Regions from separate parts of the Asaia bogorensis NBRC 16594 genome, predicted to be linked through region 1. Evidence: riboswitches for the same ligand, from Rfam matches in the RefSeq annotation. Region 1 holds a riboswitch; the other holds the start of a gene.
What was found. A riboswitch is a leader RNA that binds a small molecule or an ion and turns the genes downstream of it on or off. The one in region 1 is predicted to bind S-adenosylmethionine.

Region 2: it holds a riboswitch for S-adenosylmethionine, as region 1 does, so the genes downstream of both, Asbog_RS00985 (threonine aldolase family protein) here and metZ (O-succinylhomoserine sulfhydrylase) in region 1, are expected to answer to the same signal.

Annotation. Positions count from the first base shown of each region.
Region 1 is NZ_AP014690.1:2,164,325-2,172,199, forward strand. Features, by position in the region: gene Asbog_RS09680 (peptidylprolyl isomerase) at 1-285, shown strand, start outside; gene argJ (bifunctional glutamate N-acetyltransferase/amino-acid acetyltransferase ArgJ) at 425-1,660, shown strand; gene Asbog_RS09690 (NAD(P)/FAD-dependent oxidoreductase) at 2,023-3,258, shown strand; gene Asbog_RS09695 (2OG-Fe dioxygenase family protein) at 3,285-4,043, shown strand; gene Asbog_RS09700 (hypothetical protein) at 4,103-4,666, shown strand; tRNA gene Asbog_RS09705 (tRNA-Gly) at 4,693-4,766, opposite strand; SAM riboswitch at 4,871-4,950, shown strand; gene metZ (O-succinylhomoserine sulfhydrylase) at 5,018-6,205, shown strand; gene apaG (Co2+/Mg2+ efflux protein ApaG) at 6,242-6,715, shown strand; gene Asbog_RS09720 (ligand-binding sensor domain-containing diguanylate cyclase) at 6,675-7,875, opposite strand, start outside.
Region 2 is NZ_AP014690.1:206,569-214,443, reverse strand. Features, by position in the region: gene tsaE (tRNA (adenosine(37)-N6)-threonylcarbamoyltransferase complex ATPase subunit type 1 TsaE) at 1-363, opposite strand, end outside; gene Asbog_RS00990 (trimeric intracellular cation channel family protein) at 633-1,271, opposite strand; gene Asbog_RS00985 (threonine aldolase family protein) at 1,268-2,293, opposite strand; SAM-I-IV-variant riboswitch at 2,352-2,463, opposite strand; gene Asbog_RS00980 (NAD(P)/FAD-dependent oxidoreductase) at 2,673-3,695, shown strand; gene alr (alanine racemase) at 3,754-4,899, shown strand; gene Asbog_RS00970 (D-amino acid dehydrogenase) at 4,896-6,155, shown strand; gene Asbog_RS00965 (SDR family oxidoreductase) at 6,242-7,075, opposite strand; gene Asbog_RS14450 (hypothetical protein) at 7,302-7,607, opposite strand; gene typA (translational GTPase TypA) at 7,830-7,875, opposite strand, start outside.

The DNA of each region.
Region 1 (7,875 bases):
ATGCTGCCGGAATTCTCGAAGGCCGCTTTCGCCATGAAGCCCGGCACGATCAGCCAGACCCCGGTCAAGACCCAGTATGGCTGGCACGTCATTCAGGTTCTGGCCTCACGCGAAGCTCCTGTGCCGCCGCTGGACCAGGTGCATGACGAAATCCGTCAGCAGCTGATCCGTGACAACGTGCGCAAGATCGTCGATGACGCGCAGAAGAAGGTCAAGATCGTGCGCTACGACGCCCAGGGCAAGCCCATCAGCGATGCCCCGGTTGCAGCCCCGGCGAAGAAGTAATCGCCACATGGAGGTGAGCATCTAACGCTCACTTTTCACTCAGAATTCCGGTCTTTTCGCCCCATTGCGGGGCGGGGGGCTGGACCTGAGCCCCAAGCCGTGCATCCTCTTTCCGACGTTTAAAGCTCGGAGACAGATCATGGCAAAAGCCCTCCCCCGCTCCCCCCTCGCCCAACCCCTGCCGCGCCTTCTGCCGGTGGCTGGTGTCAGGCTGGGCGCTGTTGCCGCGCAGATCCGCTACAAGGATCGCACTGACCTCATGATGATGGAGTTCGTGCCTGGCACAACGGCGGCGGGCGTGTTCACGCGCAGCAAATGCCCTGGCGCTCCCATCGACTGGAGCCGTGCAGCTCTGGCGCAGGGCAAGGCGCGTGCGCTGGTGGTGAATTCGGGCAATGCCAATGTCTTTACCGGCCGCGCGGGCGTGATCGCCACGCAAATCTCGGCGGCCGCCGCTGCGCGTGTCGTGCATTGTCCAGCAACAGAGGTATTTCTTGCTTCGACCGGCGTCATTGGCGAGCCACTCGACGCCGAGCGCATCAGTGATGCGATGCCTCAGCTCTATGAGGCGCTTTCGCCCGAAGGCTGGGAAGACGCCGCCCGCGCCATCATGACCACCGACACCTTCCCCAAGGCTGCCACGAGGCAGGTCGAGATCGGGGGCAAGACCGTCACCCTGCAGGGCATTGCCAAAGGCAGCGGCATGATCGCACCCGACATGGCCACCATGCTGGGCTTTGTGGTGACCGATGCCGCGATTTCCCATGATGTGCTGCAATCGCTCCTGCGCGAGGGCACAGAACGCAGCTTCAATGCCATTACGGTCGATTCCGACACATCAACGTCCGACATGGTGCTGGTTTTCGCCACGGCGCAGGCCGGCCATGACGAGATCACGTCCCTGACCGATCCAGCACTGGCGGCTTTTCGTGAAGCCCTCGATTCTCTGCTGCTCGAACTGGCCCTGATGGTCGTTCGTGACGGTGAAGGGGCAACGAAGATGTTCACGGTGCGTGTCAGCGGCGCCGTCTCGGACGAATCGGCCAAGAAGATCGCGCTCGCCGTTGGCAACTCCCCGCTGGTCAAGACGGCTATTGCCGGTGAGGACGCGAACTGGGGCCGCGTCGTCATGGCTGTTGGCAAGAGCGGTGAGCCAGCCAATCGCGATACGCTCTCGGTCGCCATCGGCAATGTCTGGATCGCCCGACAGGGAACGGTTGTCGAAGGCTATGATGAAACCCCCGTGGTGGCCCATATGAAGGGTCAGGACATCGATATCCAGATTGATCTCGGGCTGGCCAATGGCCACGCACAGATCTGGAGCTGTGATCTTACCCACGGTTATATCGACATCAACGGCTCCTACCGGAGCTGAACCACGACCGCTGGGCCCGCCAACCGGGCCCAGCATGGCGGCCTTCGCTCTAGCGATCCTCTTCTGCGTGACCGCTGGAGCCCGAGCGCTTAGGCGCTCCCCTCCCTTTCCCGAATCCAGCGGGCAGACTTCTCTTCAACAGCGTCTGCGTCCGTTCTCTGTGCCTTCGTGCGGCATTGCGCCTCATCCTTTTCTGATTTAGTACCGTAGTCGTCCTTTTTTGATCGCTGCGACGCATCTCGCGTCTGGACGACCGCGTTGATTGCTCCCACATTATGAGTTGAGAGCGAGACGCGCTCACAACAAGAGCAATCATATCAGTGTCGTAATTCCTGCCCGGACGACACTGCGGAGGAAACTTCATGGCTAATGGATTTCGCGTGGTCATCATCGGCGGCGGTGTTGCCGGGATGGAAACAGCGATGACCCTCGGTCGCGGCCGCCATCGCAACATCGAAACCACGCTGATCGACAAGGGCGCCGTCCATTACTGGAAACCCATGCTGCACGAATTTGCAGCGGGTACGGGTGAGGAAACGCGGGATTGTACGACCTTTGTGGAGGCCAGCCGCCGTTTCGGCTTCCGCTTCATCCAGAGTTCGCTGAGCAGCGTTGATCGAGAGAAGCACGAGATACGCCTCGCGAATGACGAGATCGTACCCTACGACATGCTGGTGGTCTCACTTGGCTCGCGCTCGAATGATTTCGGCATTACGGGCGTTATGGCCAATTGCACCTTTATCGATTCACTGCCGGATGCAAGCTCGTTCCATGAGAAATTCCGGGCAGCTTTCCGTGATGCAGCGGCTAGCAACCGCAAGCTTGAAGTCGGTATTGTCGGCGGTGGCGCAACCGGCACGCAGCTCGCCGCCGAATTGTGCAGCGCCATCGATCTCGCTCCCGGTTATGGCAAGGATGCAAGACGCAACGTGCTGCGCCTCTCCCTGATCGAGACGGGCAAGCGTATTCTCCCCGCCTTCCCCGAGCGCGTTTCGAACGATGCGCGCAAGCAGCTCGAGGCTCTGGGCGTGTCCGTTCTGACCGAGGCCATGGTGACTTCAGTGGATGAGGAAGGGTTTCACCTCAAGGACGGGCGCGTCATCCCGGCCTCGCTGCGTGTATGGGCTGCCGGTGTGCGCGCCAGTGCTGCAACCGAACTGTTCGAGGGGCTGGAAATCGCCCGTGGCGGCCAGCTTGTCGTGAACCATCACATGCAGTCCACGAGCGATACGTCGATTTTTGCCCTGGGCGACTGCGCGCGTATCAACGACGCACCGCTTCCCGCCACAGCCCAGGTTGCGCGCCAGCAGGGCATCTATCTTGGCCGCGCCATACCGGTCATCGCTCAGGGACGCGAGCCCTCGACATTTGTTTACCGCGACCGTGGTGCGGTCGTGTCTCTGGGAGACTATAACGGGTGGGGCATGGTTGGTGCCTCGACGAGTTTCGGTGGCGGCTTCCTGCGTGGCCTCGCCCCGAGATGGCTTCATGATCTGATCTTCCGTCAGCATCAGATTGGCGTCATGGGGCTGGCCCGCGGAACGGCTGCCTTCCTCAAGGCTCATCTGAACCCGACCCGCCCACGTCTGGACCAATAACACCCGATCAACGGTAGTCTCAATTCATGCCCCTGCAACGGTCACAGCCCCTCCCCCCCGCCGAGGCACAACGCCTTGATGATATGGTCGCCACGCTGCAGGCGCGTGGCTTTGCCTTCGAGCGTGGGCCCGACATGCGCTCCTTCCTCAAGTCTTTCGGTTTCGAGGACTGGGAGCGCTTTGCCGAAAGCTGGAACCGGCTGGGGCTCGACCGGTACATGGCGGATGGCGGGCGCTATCGCAAACGGCGTTACGCCACCTATGCCTTGGCAGGTGGGCGTATCGACCGCAAGCGTCATCAGCCCCACTATCAGAGCCGCGATTACAATCTGCTCAATGGTGGGATCGAGCGCTGGTTTGGCCCGATCGAGGACGCCATCGCCTCGCATCCGGTCATGCTTTCCATTCTCAATGCCGCCCATCTTCTGGCATTGCGTATGACGCCGGCCTCGACCCAACCCGATAGCTGGCATGCGGAAGTGCATCAGTTCCGTATCGAGGCTCAGGCTGGCAGCCAGGGCCGCCCCACGCCGGAGGGGATGCATCGTGATGGTGTGGACTGGGTTTTCGTTCTGATGGTCAGTCGCGAAAATGTCGCCTCCGGCGTTACGACGATCCACGACGATCATCGTCAGGAAGTCGGTTCGTTCACGCTCGAGTCCCCCCTCGACACGGCTCTGGTCGATGACCATCGTGTGTACCACGGGGTCACCCCCGTCGAGCCAATCGACCCCGCCCGCCCGGCCTATCGCGATGTACTGGTCGTTACGCTCAGACATGCGTAATAAACCGGCGTGAAAGAACGGCCCCTGCGATTCGTGCGGGCAAAATGAAAGACAATCCGATGCGTTTTCGTGTGGTATTGGCGGGTATTGCCATCACAGGCCTTATGGCAGCACCTGCCCTGGCCCGGACGCATCAGAAGTCGGCCCCATCAGGCAATGGGCCGCGTCCAGTCATTCTCACGGCGCAGCCTGGTACCAATCTCGATCAGGAGGCCCGTCAACTGAGCGCGGGCGATCTGGCCGATGCCGCCAAACATGATGATCAGCCTGTCGTTCTGGTTGCCTCGGCCCCGCTCTCGACAGACCGGGGCGATATGGCACTTTTCGTGCAACTGCAATCCGCCCGCCTTTGCGGTTCGGCGGGCTGTTCCACTTCGGTCTATCTGCGTCACAAGGGTGGCTGGAAGCTTGTGCTCGACTCGGTAAGCGGGGCCATATCTGTCTTGTCGAGCCGTCACAACGGCATGCATGATCTGCTGATCGACAAGAACGATCGCTGGACCTGGAATGGAACAGCCTATCAGGACGGTGCGCCCGTCACGGCGCCGGCACCGCAAAAGGCGAACAAAGACAGCAAGGACAAGGGTGAGGAGACCCCGAAGAAAAAGCTTCTTCGCGGGTAGTCTCAGCACCGAATTTTTCGGGAACTTGGAGCGGGTGAAGGGAATCGAACCCTCGTATGCAGCTTGGGAAGCTGCCGTTCTACCATTGAACTACACCCGCAACGGTGCCCCTTCTATCCCAGTCGCCTGCGCGATGCAATCATCCCACTGCCAGTTGACGACCGACACAGCCTTTGCGCATAGTCGCAACCGTGGTGCCGCACGCGGCAGAACCCTCGCGATTTGAACGGCCGGATTGCGGCGAGGCTAAACAACAGCGCTAAAGAGGCCCGGAACCAGTTTGGCTCCAGGTTTTCCACGGCCAGAATCGCACCCCAAGGATTACGGTGCATTTTGGAGCGTTTCCGTCCCATGACTCAAAATAATTTCGGCCCCTCGACACGTCTGTTGCATGAGGATGTCAGCCGTACCGAACATGGCGAAACCAGCGAAGCCATCTTCCTCACCTCGGGGTTTGTCTATGACAGCGCCGAGCAGGCAGCCGCCACATTCACCGGCGACGTCACCCATTACCAGTATTCCCGCTTCGGTAATCCCACGACCGATGCCCTTCAGTCACGCCTTGCCCTGCTGGAAGGAGCCGAGGCCTGCATCGTGACAGCCAGTGGCATGGGGGCGGTCTCATCCGCCCTGCTGTCCCATCTGAAACAGGGCGACCGTGTGGTTGCGTCCCGCGCCCTGTTCGGCTCGTGCTACTGGATCGTGACCAATCTGCTGCCGCGCTACGGCATCGAGACTTTTCTCGTCGATGGTGATGACTGGGCCGGGTGGGAGGCAGCGCTTTCACAGCCAACCGGTGCCGTGCTGATCGAAAGCCCCTCGAACCCGATGCTCGACGTGCTGGACATCGAACGCATTGCCGACCTCGCCCACAAGGCAGGCGCGTTGCTGATGGTCGATAACGTGTTTGCCTCACCGGTCGGGCAGAAGCCTCTGGCCCTCGGGGCTGACGTGGTTCTGTATTCCTGCACGAAGCATATCGATGGGCAGGGCCGCGTTCTTGGTGGCGCTGTTCTGGGCCGCAAGCAGTGGATTGAGGAAGTTCTCCAGCCCTTTACCCGCAATACAGGCAACGCCCTCTCCCCGTTCAATGCGTGGGTGCTGCTCAAGGGGCTCGAAACACTCCCGCTGCGGGTTAACGCCATGGCTCACAATGCCAGCGAAGTGGCAAAATTCCTTGAGAACCAGCCGGGTATTGCCCGTGTTGCCTATCCGGGCCTTGCCTCTCATCCACAGCGCGTCCTGGTTGAAAAGCAAATGCTCAATGGTGGCTCACTGGTCGCTTTTGAAGTTGAAGGCGGCCGTGAGGCAGCGTTCCGCTTCCTCAATGCGTTCAGGCTGATTGCGATCTCCAACAATCTAGGCGATGCCCGGTCTCTCGCCACCCACCCCGCTACGACGACTCATTCCAAGGTCGATGCAGCCGAGCGTGCCAAACTCGGGATTACGGATGGCGCCATCCGTCTCTCGGTGGGGCTGGAAGACGCCAGCGACCTGATTGCAGATCTTCAGCGAGGGCTTGCTGCGCTCAAAGGCTGATTGCTTTCCGGCGCTTCATCGGCCTACAAGGCGGGCATGTCGCAAAAGCCTGCCCCTCCCCGCCTCGTGGCCGACCCTGAAGCGAGCCTTGCCGAAGCCATGGAAGCTGCGCCTCGCTACGAGGCCACAACCCAGGGGGTGACGGTCTCTGTGCGCACTTTCTGGCTTGAGGACCAATCCCAGCCGGAAGACCACCATTTTGCCTGGGCCTACCATATCCGGATCGAGAATGGCGGTAACGAGACGATCCAGCTCCTGACCAGATTCTGGGAAATCACAGACGGGCGCGGCAAGACCGACCATATTCATGGCGATGGCGTGATTGGCGAGCAGCCCATTCTCATCGCACAGGAAGTCTTCGAATATACATCCGGCGTGGCCCTACCCACAGCGTGTGGCTTCATGCGCGGAATGTACCACATGATCGTGCCGGCCACCGGTGAGCGCTTCGAGGTCACCATCCCGGCTTTCAGCCTGGATAGCCCTCATCGTCTTGGTCTTGTTCACTGACGACAAGACGCCCGCGGCCTTCCAGCTTCGCACGATAAAGCGCCTGATCAGCCCTTTCGAGGGCTTCCATCCATACCTCTCGAGGTGACTCGATCTCCGGCACACTGCGCGCAAGGCCGGCACTGCACCCGATTGTCAGAGCACCAACCTTTGTCTCGAAAGGATGGTCACTCAAGGCGGCCAGTAACAGCTCTACGCGACGATGCGTGGAGGCAAAATCCCCCTGTATGACGATCAGGAATTCCTCACCGCCATAGCGACCAATGATTTCCTCTGGCAGCTTGTCTCGCAACAGACGTGCGCCGATTTCCGCCAGGATTTCATCGCCGATCATATGGCCGAAGGTGTCGTTGATCGATTTAAAATAATCCACGTCGAAAAGGGCAAGCGTTACCGAGCGATGAGATCCTTCATAATCGGGCCGTCCCTTGCGTTCGAGCAGTCGCAGCACACTGGCTTCGGCCGTGCGGCGATTCATCAGTCGTGTCAGCCCGTCCTGGCGAGCCTGCTGTTCAAGGGCTGCCTGCGCCGCACGCATCTCCCCGGTTCGTTCATCGACGAGCGCTTCGAGGCGCTTTTGTCTCTTGAGAAGATAGCGAAAGCGAACCCGATTGAGCGTGTAGGGCAGAACCACGACAGAGACGACGTAAAGGGCAATGAGTGGCCAAGCCATCCACCAGGGCCGCTCCATCCTGATTTCAAGAACGATGGGACGGGAGATGATATTTCGGCTGTCATTGATTGCCTGAACGATCAGCCTTGAATGACCGGGTGGAACGAAATTGTAACGTATGTCACCCGTGGTTGTGGTGACCCAGTCCTGATCGACCCCCTCGAGGCGATAACGAAAATAGGTCGTCGAGGCGAGCGCAGTATTGAGCGTCCCGAGCGTCACGATCAACGGGTCGCGGGTGAAAGGGATGGCGTGTTCCGGCAATACGCCCTCACCAAGACGTGCCTCGATAAAGACAGGCTTGAGGTCCGTTGGTTCGAAAAGATGCTCCGGATGCAGGAGGTGTGAGACGCCTCTCGTCGTGGTGATCCAGATGGACCCGTCAGGATCTTCAGTCAGACCCTGCTGATTGATATTTGCGGAAATCAACCCATCATCCCGCGTCACCCTGATCCATTGCCGCCCATCGTAAGCCGCAAGCCCGTTT
Region 2 (7,875 bases), 1.2 Mb from region 1:
ATGCAGGGCATGCGAAGGAAGCTCCTCACCCGCGCGCTCGGGCCACTCCACCAGCATGATTCCTTGCTGAACCTCGTCCCATCCCAGTTCGAACAGGGCGTCAGGTCCGTCCAGCCGCCAGAGGTCGAAATGCGCCACGGTGGCCTTGGGCAACTCATAGATCTGCACCAGAGAGAATGTCGGGCTCGGTACTTCGAGCGAAGGATCACTCGCCAGCGCACGCAGGAACGCCCGGGCAAAGACACTCTTGCCCATACCCATCTCTCCACGCAGCGCAATCACATCCCCCGGTCTCGACAACTCTGCCAGACGGACAGCAAAGGCTTCGGTGGCGGGCTGATTGGGCAGAGACAGGACATTCATGGAGATCAGTCTAGAACCGCATAGGTGTGATGGGTAGGGGAAAGCATATCAGGCCGCGACGGCCGGCTTACCCGCTCACGGAGATCAGTGTTGTTTGTCGTGGCGAGGACCGAAGCACCGTGAATAACCAAACGGTCTCGTTTCACGTGTCATCGTCAAGCATTGTGGAGTACTACGGTCAGCTCCAGAAAAATCTCTCCTCAAGGCGCAGGCCTTTCCTTGACAGGGCCTCTTTCGCGCCGAACTCGAGGAAAAGGCCTTACAGCCCCCTATCGTCGGTAAGCAGGCAGATCAACCTTGTGCAGGATCGCATGACCACGCAGGGCAAAGCCCAGAACGACCGCGACCGCGCCAGCCAGGATAGGCTGCACACCCATCCCGGTCAGGCCAACATAAAGTCCGGCAGCCAGCGCGGCGGCGGTGACGTATAATTCCGGACGGATCACGATCGAGGGGAGGCCGGCCAGAACATCGCGTATGATGCCGCCCATACAGGCTGTCACCACGCCCATGATGGCGGCAGGTAGCCAGGGGATACCGTAGGCAATGGCCTTGGCTGCGCCGTAAACGGCATAGGATGCCAGCCCCAGCCCATCGAACCAGTCGATCGCCCGTTCGTGCCAGTAGCGATGCGGCGTGAACCAGACCAGCAAGGCGATGCCCAGACACACAGCCAGAGGCGCTGTCGCATGCATCCAGAACACCGGAGCGCCAATCAGCAGGTCACGCAACGTCCCGCCACCAACCCCTGTCATGGCCGCAAAAAAGGCAAAGGTCACGATGTTCTGCCGTGCCTTGGCTGCCACGAGCGCACCGGAGATCGCAAAGACCGCCGTTCCTGCCATATCGAGATCCGACAGGGTGGAGGCTGATAACGCATGGATGGAAGCAAGTGTCGCTGGGCTCACGCGGCAAGGGCCTCAATATCATCGGCCAGCTGCGTCACGCGGGCCGGATCGGCATCCCATGCAAACATGAAACGCGCCCCCCCACCGATGAAGGTGTAAAAACGCCAGCCCCGCTCGCGCAGCCCCTCCAGCACGGCCTCCGGCGCCTTGAGGAACACTGCATTGGCCTGCACGGGAAACATGAGCGACAAGCCCGGAAGCGCCTCGATACGCGAGGCCAGGGCACGGGCGCAGCTATTGCCATGTGCGCCGTTGCGCAGCCAGGCCCCGCTTTCAAGCAGACCGATCCAGGGCGCGGAAATGAAGCGCATTTTCGAGGCCAATTGCCCGGCCTGCTTGCAGCGATAGTCAAAGCCTTCGGCAAGGGCTGAGTCGAAAAACAGAATCGCCTCGCCTACCCCCATGCCGTTCTTGGTGCCCCCGAAACACAATACATCCACACCCGCCTGCCATGTCATTTCGGCAGGGGTGCAGCCCAGTGCCGCACAGGCATTGGCAAAGCGTGCGCCATCCATATGCAGACGCAGCCCGAGCTCGCGACAGGTTTCTGAAATGGCGCTTATCTCGGCCAGGGAATAGACCTCGCCCGTCTCGGTTGGCTGGGTGATCGTCACCACCTTGGGCTTGGGGTAATGGATATCGCTGCGACAGGTTGCCAGCGCCCGGATATCCTCGGGGAAAAGCTTGGCATGATCGGTCCGCGCCACCAGCAGCTTGGAGCCATTGGAGAAGAACTCGGGGGCTCCACACTCATCGGTTTCGACATGGGCGAAAGACGAGCAGATCACACTGTTATAGGACTGGCAGAGCGCCGCCAGCGCGAGTGAATTGGCTGCCGTGCCGTTGAAGGCAAAGAACACCTCGCAGCGCGTCTCGAACAGCGCACGAAAGCTGTCAGCGGCGCGGCTGGTCCATTCATCATCGCCATAGGCCGGAACGGAGCCTTTATTGGCCTGATGCATGATGTCCCATACTTCGGGGCAGATACCGGCATAATTGTCACTGGCAAATTGCTGGGCCACAGGCTGGAAATCCTTGCGCTTCTGAAAAAGCAGTATGGGCTTGCGGCAAGGAGGGTGTGGCGTGTCCCGAGATTGCCGGAGCGGCCACATCTCTCCGGTTGCCCGGAGATACCACCTTGCCCGGGAGCAGGTTGGCGCCGGTGAAACGATACCGGCTCTTGATGCTGGGTCTCTCGTATCAAAGCCCCAGCGCCACGGCAAGGGTAAGCCTCTCCGGACGTCTATCAGCCGACAACCGCCTGAAAACAGAGTGACACGACCCAACAGGCACAGAAGCCATGTGAGGGGGGTGCATCGCAGGAAAGAATGTGGTTTCTTTCAGCCTCGTTGCGAAGCATGACCGGGCCAGCAGGCCGGACAGATATGGATGACAGCTGACATGGGCCAGACCCCTCTCGACATCGATGTGGCCATTATCGGTGCAGGGCCGACCGCGCTTTTTGCCGCGTTCGAGTGCAGCATGCTCAAACTTTCCTGCGTGCTGATTGACGCGTTGAGCGAGATTGGTGGCCAATGCGCGGCGCTGTATCCTGAAAAGCCGATCTATGACATTCCGGCGCACCCCTCGATTGAAGGCGGTGCCCTGATTGCCGCGCTCGATGCCCAGATCGCCCCCTTCGATGTACCCCGCCTTCTGGGCCAGCGCGTGGAAAAGCTGTCGGGCCAGCGCGGCGCCTTCACGCTCGAGACAGACAGGAACAATGTGGTGACGGCGCGCGCCGTGATCATCGCGGCAGGAGCGGGTGCGTTCGGCCCGAATCGCCCGCCGCTCGATGGTCTCGATGCCTATGAGGCGAGTGGCGCTGTTCAGTATTACGTGCGCAAGCGCGCCGATTTTGCAGGCAAGCGCATTGTGGTGGCAGGCGGTGGCGATTCCGCCCTCGACTGGGCGCTGTCGCTTTCCGACATTGCGGAAAAGATCTACCTGCTTCATCGCCGCGACCGCTTCCGTGGTGCGCCCGAAACCCTCTCCCAGATCGAAGCCCGTGTGGCTGAAGGGCGTATCGAAAAAGTCGTGCCCTATCAGCTTCACGCATTGCAGGGCGAGAATGGCGCCCTTACCGCGGTCGATGTGATCGATCTCGAGGGCCAGACCCGTCGTATCGAAGCCGATACGCTGCTGCCTTTCTATGGTCTCTCGACCGATCTCGGCCCGATTGCCACCTGGAATATCGATACCGTGCGCAGCACGATTCCCGTCACGCCCTCCAGCATGGAAACCAGCCTGCCCGGCGTTTTTGCCATTGGTGACATCGCCACCTATCCCGGCAAGCTGAAGCTGATCCTGCAGGGGTTCAGCGAGGGAGCCATGGCAGCCCATGCCATTCACCCTATCGTCCACCCCGATCAGGCCCTTCACTTTGAATATTCCACAAGTAAGGGTGTGCCGTCAGGGTCTTGAGCCGTGACAGGGCCCCGGTTTAGTATGATCCCGAAATGATCGAAAGACGCGAACCCTGATGACAACCCAGCCAGACGAGGCGCAAACCGACGCAGTCAGACGTGCCGGTGGATGGCTTCGTATCGACCTCGACGCCATCAAGCAGAATTACCAACTGCTGAAATCCCGTGTGGGACCCGATGTCGCCGTCGGGGCCGCGGTGAAGGCGGATGCCTACGGGCTGGGTGTGACGCGTGTCGCCCCAGCCCTCTATCGCGCCGGATGCCGCCGGTTCTTTGTTGCCACCGTTCAGGAGGGGCTGGAGCTACGCCCCGTTCTGGCGGCCGATGCTGCCATCTGTATCCTCAATGGCCCGGCTCCCGGCAGCGAGGCGCTTTTGCAGGACAAAGGCCTCACCCCGGTTCTGAACAGCCTCGACCATGTCCGCCGCTGGGCCGCGCTATGCCGCGATACGGGCGTGCGCTCCCCCTGTCTGCTTCAGCTCGACAGCGGCATGTCGCGCTTCGGTCTGTCCGAAGCCGATATCGATACGCTTATTGCCGAAAACACCCTTGCCGATCTGGCCATTGATTACATCATGAGCCATCTGGCCTGCGCGGATGAACACCATTCGCCGCGCAATGAGGGACAGCGCCTGCAATTCGAGGCCCTGCGCCGCAAGCTCCCGGCCCTGCCTGCCAGTCTTGCAGCGTCGAGCGGTATCTTTCTGGGGGAAGCCTTCCATCATGATCTGGTCCGGCCCGGTTATGCCCTCTATGGCGGCAACCCGACCCCGGATCGCGCCAATCCCATGCATCCGGTTGTCACCCTGCTGGCCGGCATGGTGCAGGATCGCTGGATCGCCCCGGATGTGGCAGTAGGCTACAGCGCGCGTTTCATCGCGACAAAGCCCACGCGCATCGCAACCCTTTCCGTCGGCTATGCCGATGGTTTCCACAGACGCGGCGGTGGCCTTGCCAGCGCCGTTCTGCCTGACAGCCCTGATATCCTGTTGCCCATCGTGGGGCGGATTTCGATGGACTGCATGGCGCTGGATCTGACCGCGCTGGGAGACAAACTCCTGCCCCCCGGCACCGGTTTCGAGCTGATTGGCCCCCATCGTCCGCTGGACGAACTGGCCGCGGCACTGGATACGATCGGATATGAGTTGCTGACCGGACTCGGGAAGCGCTTCCATCGTGAATATATCGAGAGTTCACAATGAAGATCATCGTCATGGGCGCCGGTGTCATCGGCGTCACCACAGCCTGGTATCTTGCCGAGCAGGGTCATGAGGTCGAGGTCATCGACCGCCAGCCGGGCGTCGGGCTCGAAACCTCTTTCGCCAATGCCGGTCAGGTCTCCCCCGGCTATTCCACGCCTTGGGCCATGCCGGGCCTGCCCCTCAAGGCCATGCGCTGGATGCTCGAAAAGCACGCGCCGCTGGTTGTGCGTGCTGCTGCCGTCAACATGCCGATGCTGCGCTTCATGACGCAGCTTCTGACCAACTGTACGCATCATGCCTACGACATCAACAAGAGCCGTATGCTGCGCATTGCGGAATACAGCCGTGACTGTCAGGCCGAACTGCGCCGCAGCACCGGCATTACCTATGACGATGGACAGAAAGGCCTGATCCAGCTTTTCCGCACCGACAAGCAGATCGAACATGCCCATGAGGACATGCGCCTGCTTGAGGAAAGCGGCGTTGCCCACGAATTGCTGGGCATGGACGATGTGCTGAAATACGAGCCCGGCCTCGCCGGCGCGCGTCAGATTCTCAAGGGTGGCCTGCGTCTGCCCGGTGACGAATCCGGAGATGCCTATCTCTTCACACAGCGCCTTGCCGCCATGGCGGCGGAGAAGGGCGTGAGCTTCCGCTTCCGCACCGAAATCGAGGCCATCGAAGCGGCGAGCGACGCCATCTATGGTATCCGCACCAGTGCGGGCCGCCTGACAGCCGATGCCTATGTGCTGGCACTGGGCAGCTACTCGCCCCGCCTGCTCAAGCCCATCGAACTCGATCTGCCGGTCTATCCGGTCAAGGGCTACTCGCTGACAGCCCCGATCACCGATGAGAGCCGTGTCCCGACCTCCACGGTCAATGACGAGACCTACAAGGTTGCCATGACGCGCCTTGGCGATCGTATTCGCATTGGTGGTACGGCGGAGCTGACGGGGTGGCGCCTCAAGCTGAGTCAGGACCGTCGCGAAACGCTCGAACTGTCGTTCAACGACATGTTCGGCGGTGCCGATCTGAGCCGTGCCCGCTACTGGACCGGGCTGCGCCCCTGCACGCCGGATGGCACACCCGTCATTGGTCCGTCCGGGCGCTACAGCAATCTGTGGCTGAACACGGGCCACGGCACGCTTGGCTGGACCATGGCCTGCGGCTCGGGCCGCATCCTCGCCGACCGCATCAGCGGCAAGCGTACCGATATCCCTTCGCTGGATCTGTCGCTGGACCGCTACACGTCCTGAAGCCACACAAGGCTTTGGCCTAAGTATGAGAGGGGGATCCTCCCCCTCGAATGCCTTCCTGCCGGGCCTGGCGGAAACACCAATGCTCAGCCCGGTGCAGATAGTTGCCCCGCACGCATGGCCGCGATAACACCGCCATCGATCAGCAGATCACCCCCCGTAATGAAACCGGCATCCTGCCCAAGCAAAAAATGAGCTGCGATTGCGATCTCATCAGGGGGTGACATACGTTTCGCCGGTGAGGCCTCGACCATGGCGCGATAGGCGTCACCCGATGCGGAAGCCAGTTCATGCGTGGCAAGCGGGGTGACCACAATCCCTGGGCTTATGGCGTTCACCCGCGCACCGCGTGTGCCCCATCTCACCGCCTCGGCCTGCACCCTCAGACTGTTTGCGCGCTTGGCAACGATATAAGCCATCATACTGTCAGTGATGACATCAGGTTGCAGGCAGGGCAGCTCAAGCAGCGCGGCCGCAGGGGTCAGCGCCAGTTGCGTCTCGTCCGACGGGGAAAGTGGATGGGGCATATGCCCTGCCATGCTGGCAACGATCAGGCCTGATCCACCAGAGGCAATCACCTCGCCAAAGGCCTCAAATACCAGTGCAGCACCGTAAAGGTCGACTTCAAGCACCTTGGCGGGTGGGGCCATATTGGGCGAAACGCCAGCCGTATTGATCACCTGCATGACCGGCCCCATTGCAGCAGCCATCTGGGCAAGTGTGTGAACGCTTTCTGGCGAGCAGACATCGATCACCTGGGTTGCCACGTCATAGCCGGCGTCGCGCAGGGTCCCAGCCGTGCGTTGCAACAGAGCCTGATCGATATCGACCAGGAGCAGATGCTTGCCCATGCCCTGTCGTCGCGCAATGGCCAGACCAATACCACCCGCACCGATGACGACCACGATTTCCCTGCTCACTATCCCTGTCTCCCGTTCCCGTATGGGTATGCCTCCTAAAGAAGCATCGCCGATGGAGAGAGGTATAGAGGCGAGCATTACCGGTGATTAGACGCCCCGTTCAGCGTGAACCTATATCGATCATTCATCAATCGGCCAAGAAACCCATGAGATAGACCCGAAGTAACAGGCACAAAAAAACGGGGCCTTTTCGGGCCCCGTCTTTCAAACTCGATCATGTGATCGATCAGTTGCCTGCAGCGTCCTTCTCGGCGGCAGCTGCTGCACCCTTCTTGTGGTGCTTGTGCTTGTGCTTGTGCTTGCCCTTATGCGTGGCAGCCTTGTCTTCCGTCGGAGCAGCGGGAGCTGCTTCAGAGGCCGGAGCCGGGGCCGTAGCTTCCGGAGCAGCAGGCGCGGCTGCCGGGGCAGCGGAAGCTGCAGCAGCAGGGGCTGCCGGGGCTGCTTCCTGCGTGGTCTGAGCGAAAGCAGGAGCGCTCAGCGTCATGGCAAGAGCGGCAACACCGGTAAGAAGACGACGATTGAAAACGAGCATAAAACAAGCTCCAGAATACGAATTCACATAATCACAGGCGTCAGTCAGACTGTAGAACAGGCCGCCTGCACTTATGACGTAACGAACGCTATCAGTATTTTTCAGTCTCGTCTTGAAGAAAATTAGATAAAATACGTGTAATCGCACCGTAAAGGCATGTTTATGCCTTAATGCCGACATGATCATAAAAAAAGGCCACCGAATGGTGGCCTTTCCTTAGTGTCAGGCGTCTGACTTGACTTTCGACATACGCTTGCGCTCGTTCGGG